DNA from 2 places in the Klebsiella sp. HN106 genome. Region 2 is predicted to be linked to the other one. Evidence: predicted binding sites of a transcription regulator. Region 2 holds the regulator's gene; the other holds the start of a gene.
The links. Region 2 encodes Fur, which represses iron uptake genes when iron is present. Its sites were predicted from a motif close to ATAATAATGAGAACNACTATCAA; they were not measured.
Positions count from the first base shown of each region.

Region 1 (3,414 bases), on a different contig from region 2:
ACACCTTCAGCCTCGGTCTGGCCCTTTCCAGCTGTCACCTGCCGCAGGATGCGGAAACGACTCCGCGCCATCATCCGGATCAGGCCGAACTGGGGATGGGGATCCACGGCGAACCGGGCGCTTCGGTTATCGCCACGCAGAACAGTGCGGAAATCGTTACGCTGATGGTAGAGAAGCTCAGCGCCGCCCTGCCGGAAACCGGCCGCCTGGCGGTGATGATCAATAATCTCGGCGGCGTATCGATTGCCGAAATGGCAATTTTGACCCGCGAGCTGGCCAATACCCCGCTGCATCAGCGAATTGACTGGCTGATAGGCCCGGCGTCGCTGGTCACCGCGCTGGATATGAAAGGCTTTTCCCTCACCGCCATCGTGCTGGAAGAGAGCATTGAGAAAGCGCTGCTCTCCGCGGTCGAAACCGCCGGCTGGCAGACGCCAGTGCAGCCGCGCGCAATCAGCGTGATGCCCTCGTCGCTGCGCAGTACGCGGGTGGAGTTTACGCCCTCGGAGAATAGCGAGGTTGCAGGCTACGTAGAGCGGGTGACCGGTACGCTATCCGATCTGGAAGCGGACCTCAATGCGCTGGATGCGAAGGTTGGCGACGGCGATACTGGCTCCACCTTTGCCGCTGGCGCACGCGATATCGCCGACTTACTTCAGCGCCGTCAGCTGCCGCTGGCTAACCTCGCCACGCTGTTCGCCCTGATTGGCGAGCGTCTGACGGTTGTGATGGGCGGTTCCAGCGGCGTGCTGATGTCGATTTTCTTTACCGCCGCCGGGCAGAAGCTGGAACAGGGGGCAAGCGTCGCCGAAGCGCTAAACGCCGGTCTGGCACAGATGAAGTTTTACGGCGGTGCCGACGAAGGCGACCGAACCATGATTGACGCCCTGCAACCGGCGCTGGCGGCGCTGCTGGCCGAACCGGAAAATCTGCAGGCCGCTTTCGCGGCGGCGCAGGCGGGCGCGGATCGTACGCTTCACGCCAGCAAAGCAGGTGCAGGACGCGCATCGTACCTGAACAGCGATAGTCTGCGCGGCAATATGGACCCCGGAGCCCACGCGGTGGCCATGGTGTTTAAAGCGCTGGCGCAGAAATAGTCTCTCTGGCACCGCCCCTGCTCCCGGGGGCGGCGCTTAACGCGCCTTGCCCGGGCTACAGGTTCACCGCCGTCTGCGGGCCGGTCGCCCCATGGTTCACCGCCGTCTGCAGGTCTGGTAGCCCGGGTCAGGCGCCAGCCGCAACCCGGGTTTTCTCCCGCGCTTACTTGCTGTGCCAGTAGGCCTGCGAACGCACCAGCTGCGGGTCAATCTCCGGACCTTCAAAACGCGCCAGCAGTGATTTCACCACCGCGCCTTCCCCGGTCACCCAGATAAAATAATCTTCGGTTGGAACCACAACCTGCGCCAGACGCTCGGCCACGGCAGAGGAGTGATGTCCCACCACCCACTCAATATTGAAGCCATCGAGATCGGCCAGGTAATCTTGATAAGACTCATCGCCAATGGTGACGATCGCCGTGACCTGCGGGCGCGTCGGAAGCTGCCGCAATCCCAGCAGACGGCGGCGCAGCGCGGGCATGCCTGACTCATCGGTCACATACAGTTGCCAGACGTAATCTTCCGGCACCACCAGCGAACCGCGCGGGCCGCCGATGACCAGCTTATCACCCGGTTTCGCCGCCAGCGCCCAGCTGCTGGCTATACCGCCATCGTGAATAAAAAAGTCGTACGCCAGCTCATGACGGTCGGCGTCGTAAAGCGGCGTATAATCGCGGGTCGCCGGACGTACGCCTTCGCCCCAGTTAATGCCTTCATCCGTCACCTCCGGCGGCGTAAACGCAGCACCCGCAGTGGGGAAAAAAAGCTTGGTATGGTCGTCGAAACCCTGGGAGACAAAGCCTTCCAGCGCCTCTCCGCCCAGCACGATACGCTGGAATGCGCTGCCGATACGCTCGACGCGCAATACGGTTAACTCACGGAAACGCAGCTCATTACGCACGCGCTGCGGGTATTTAGGATTCCTGCTCGTTGTCATCTTTCATCGCCTTGGTGAACGGAATAGATATATCTAAAAATATTGCAAATGATAATGATTGCCATTAAAAAAGAATGCAAGCACTTTTTGATATAGCCATAGTAAAACGCCACAAAAGTCAAAAAATAGAATTAAATCTCTAATTATCAACTATATAAAAAATAAATCTGCCACAAGGTTGCGACTTGAGTATTTTTAGATATAAATTAGATATATCAAAAAACTCAAAGGAAAAAATCATGAGAGATCATCACGAAGAAGGCCGTGGGCCACGCGGACGCCACGGCGAACATGGCGAACACGGTCGCAGAGGCGGCGGACGCCGGCAGCGCTTCTTTGGCCATGGCGAGCTGCGCCTGGTCATTCTGGACATCCTCACCCGTAATGCCAGCCACGGTTACGAACTGATTAAAGAGATCGAAACCATGACCCAGGGCAACTACAGTCCCAGCCCCGGCGTCATCTACCCGACGCTCGATTTACTCCAGGATCAGGGATTAATCAGCGTGGCTGACGAAAACGGTCGCAAAAAAATCGCCATCACCGCCGAAGGCAGCCAGCTGCACGCGGAAAACCAGCAGCCGCTGGAGCAGATTCAGGCCAGACTGCAGGCGCGAATGGTGGGTTGTGAGCTACGTAAAAACCCGCAGATGAAGCGCGCGCTGGAGAATTTTAAGGCGGTACTGGATTTAAAAGTTAACCAGCAGGAAATAACCGAAGCGCAGCTAAAGCAGATTGTCGGCGTGATTGACCGCGCGGCGATGGAGATCTCCCAGCTCGACTAATCCTTTGCCTCATTATCGGGCAGCCTGCACCGCCGCGAAGCACGCGGCGGTAGCCCTTCAGCGCATCGTTTTACGCCTTCAGGAGTAAAACATGCCAATAAAATTTTGCTCAATTGCGATTTCACGTTGCGTTTATCCCGTTTTTCCTGGCCCGCGCCGAAGTGGCGTAATCCCTGCAATACTTAATTCAGTATCATGTGATACGCCCCGCCCAGGAGCATATTTTGAACAGGTTACCTTCAAGCGCATCGGCTCTGGCCTGCAGCGCACACGCACTGAATCTTATTGAGAAGCGAACGCTCGATCATGAAGAGATGAAATCACTTAACCAGGAGGTCAGGGAATACTTTAAAGAGCATGTGAATCCGGGGTTTTTAGCGTATCGAAAATCGGTCACTGCTGGCGGGGATTACGGAGCCGTAGAGTGGCAAGCGGGAGGATTAAATACGCTTGTCGACACTCAGGGACAGGAGTTTATTGACTGCCTGGGTGGGTTTGGGATTTTTAATGTAGGGCACCGTAATCCAGTTGTCGTTTCCGCCGTCGAAAATCAGCTCGCTAAACAACCCCTTCATAGTCAGGAACTGCTGGACCC
Region 1 covers NZ_JBLURD010000006.1:154,259-157,672, reverse strand. The annotation lists gene ACSIPU_RS16480 (glycerone kinase) at 1-1,097, shown strand, start outside; gene ACSIPU_RS16475 (siderophore-interacting protein) at 1,261-2,034, opposite strand; gene ACSIPU_RS16470 (PadR family transcriptional regulator) at 2,274-2,819, shown strand; gene ygjG (putrescine aminotransferase) at 3,044-3,414, shown strand, end outside.
Region 1: the regulator Fur is predicted to act here: its motif matches at 2,083-2,105, upstream of ACSIPU_RS16475 (siderophore-interacting protein).

Region 2 (3,414 bases):
CGAAAACGAATCCGCTTTCGCGCGATGAACAGCTGCGCATCAACAAACGCAATCAGCTTAAACGCGACAAGAGCCGCGGCCTGAAGCGCGTGGAGCTTAAGCTCAATGCCGATGCGGTCGATGCGCTCAATGAGCTGGCCGAAGCCCGTAACATGAACCGCAGCGATCTGATCGAAGAGATGCTGATGACCCAGCTGGCAGCCCTGCGCGGCCAGGATAAAGCCTAAAACCCTCAAAAAATAAGCTTTCATGTAGCAGAGTGTGCAGTTGGGCGTGATTGCTGTTTCCGCGCCCTTCTCAGTTCTGCTATCATTGCCCCTATCTGCGGGCATTACGCCACTACCACATCATTAAGTTTCAAGAGGTTATTTTACTCATGGCAATCATCGGCATCTTTTTTGGCAGCGACACCGGCAACACCGAAAATATTGCAAAAATGATTCAAAAGCAGCTTGGTAAAGATGTTGCTGATGTTCACGACATTGCCAAAAGCAGCAAAGAGGATCTGGAAGCTCACGATATCCTGCTGCTCGGCATCCCAACCTGGTACTACGGTGAAGCCCAGTGCGATTGGGACGATTTCTTCCCGACGCTGGAAGAGATCGATTTTAATGGCAAACTGGTAGCCCTCTTTGGCTGCGGCGACCAGGAAGACTATGCTGAATACTTCTGCGATGCGCTGGGCACCATTCGCGATATCATCGAACCGCGCGGCGCAACTATCGTTGGCCATTGGCCGACCGCTGGCTACCATTTTGAAGCCTCTAAAGGCCTGGCCGATGACGATCATTTTGTCGGTCTGGCTATCGACGAAGACCGTCAGCCTGAACTGACTAACGAACGCGTCGAAAAATGGGTAAAACAGATTTCCGAGGAGCTGCACCTCGAAGAAATCAAGAATGCCTGAGTCTAAACGGCGTAATCACCATATTTCGCCGAATTGATAGATAAAAGCAATCAAAGTTATAGCTACAAGTTTTTAACTTTTAATCACATATCTGTACAATGTCCTCTGATTTAACGGGGTCGCGTGAAGCACTTTGTAGCGAGTGCCTCGTTTTTGACAGCATACAAGGCCCGATGCTTGCAGTTTTCATTTCACCATGGCAGTTCTATAATGAGACGCATTACATCGGGTGATTCTCTGTATTACTTCCGCTGATGGAAGTAGATCGTTTAGCAACAGGACAGATTCCGCATGACTGACAACAATACCGCATTAAAGAAAGCTGGCCTGAAAGTGACGCTTCCGAGATTAAAAATCCTGGAAGTGCTGCAAGGACCGGATAACCATCATGTCAGTGCGGAAGACTTATACAAACGCCTGATTGATATGGGTGAAGAGATTGGCCTGGCCACCGTCTACCGCGTACTGAACCAGTTTGACGACGCCGGTATCGTCACCCGTCATAATTTCGAAGGCGGTAAATCCGTTTTTGAACTGACGCAGCAGCACCATCACGATCATCTGATTTGCCTGGACTGCGGCAAAGTGATCGAGTTTAGCGATGATTCCATCGAAGCGCGCCAGCGTGAGATTGCCGCCAGACACGGTATTCGCCTCACCAACCACAGTCTGTACCTGTACGGCCACTGTGCAGAAGGCGACTGCCGCGAAGATGAACATGCCCACGACGCGGTAGAGAAATAATCACCGCATCGTTTATCAGCCAAAGCCAGCCTGCGGGTTGGCTTTTTTTTGCCCGCCATCTGCCGCCTCTTCCTCTCGCGCCTGAATACGTTTACTGTCGGTGCATCCTGCTTTATACGGAGTGCTTATGGAGCTTCGCCAGCTACGCTATTTTGTGCGCATTATTGAAACCGGCAGTATGGGCCGCGCCGCGCTTGACCTGAATATCGGCGTCTCCGCGCTTAGCCAACAAATGGCGCGCCTGGAAAATGAACTCGCCATTCGCCTGCTACAACGGACGTCTCGCGGTGTAATGCCCACCAGCGCTGGCCTCGCCTTCTATTCACAGGCGCAGCTGGCGCTGCGTCACGCTGATGATGCGGTTCTTGCTGCGCGCGAGGCGCGGCTATCTGGCCACGTCAGCGTCGGCATGGCCCCCAGCACCGCCTCTGTGCTCGGCGTACCCTTTATCAACGCGATGCGCGAAAGCTATGCCGACGTCCGCCTGCATCTGGTAGAAAGTCTCTCCGGCAACCTTGAACGCATGATCAACACCCGTCAGCTCGATTTAGCGATCGTGTTCCAGAAGGAGAAGCTTGTGCGCTGGAGCGCCAGGCCGATTCTTGAAGAGCGTCTGTTTCTGATTGGCACCCATAAGGTACTGGCTCCCCTTCCCGACGATAGCATCTCGCCGGACCAGCTCTCCGCTGTCCCGCTGATTATGCCAAGCCTGGGGCATGGGCTGCGCGGCAGGCTGGAGGCGATGTGCCAGGAGCATGCGCTTAATGTCGATGTGGTCGCTGAAATCGACGGTCTGGCCCTGCTGATGCGCGCCGTGCGCGACGGCCTCGGCGCCACTTTGCAGCCGGGAGCAGCGATTTCTCATCTCGACGGCGAGCCCCTGAGAGTGATCGGCATCAACAATCCGATACTCAGTCGGCCTAATTTTCTCGTCAGTCTTTCCGATGATGAACTGACCCCATCGGGTCTCGCCGCGCGAGTCATACTGGCAAAAGTCATGCGTCAGCTGGTCGAATCTGGCCGCTGGCCTGGCGCCAGCCTTTACGCACACTAAACCCCTCTTTAGCAATACGCCATAGCGTCCTGCCGCCCTGAGCGCATACATTTCCATTACAAATTTAACAATAAAGCAAACCGTAATGGAGCCAAAAATGGTGGATGTACTGGTGATTGGCGGCGGCAACGCTGCGCTATGCGCCGCCTTGACCGCCCGGGAATCCGGCGCGTCCGTGCTGCTGCTGGAGGCCGCGCCGAAAGAATGGCGCGGCGGAAACTCTCAGCACACGCGGAACCTTCGCTGTATGCACGATGCTCCGCAGGATGTGCTGGTCGACAGCTATCCGGAAGAAGAGTACTGGCAGGATCTGCTGCGCGTCACCGAGGGTAATACCAACGAAGCGCTGGCGCGGCTGGTGATCCGTACCTCATCACAGTGCCGGGACTGGATGCGCCAGCACGGAGTTAACTTTCAGCCGCCGCTCTCCGGCGCACTGCACGTCGCCCGCACCAACGCCTTTTTCATGGGCGGCGGCAAGGCTCTTATAAATGCTTATTACCGCAGCGCGGAGCAGATGGGTGTACAGATCCGCTACAACACCCCGGTCCAGGCGCTCGAATTATATAACGGCGAATTCGTCGCCGCGCTGGCGGGTGAAGAAAGGATTGCCGCAAAAACCTGCGTCCTCGCCGCCGGCGGCTTTGAGTCTAACCGCGAGTGGCTGCGCGAAGCGTGGGGACAGAACGATCGCGGCGAATGGCCAGCC
Region 2 covers NZ_JBLURD010000002.1:384,836-388,249, forward strand. The annotation lists gene ybfE (LexA regulated protein) at 1-227, shown strand, start outside; gene fldA (flavodoxin FldA) at 377-907, shown strand; gene fur (ferric iron uptake transcriptional regulator) at 1,199-1,651, shown strand; gene tcuR (tricarballylate utilization LysR family transcriptional regulator TcuR) at 1,779-2,705, shown strand; gene tcuA (FAD-dependent tricarballylate dehydrogenase TcuA) at 2,803-3,414, shown strand, end outside.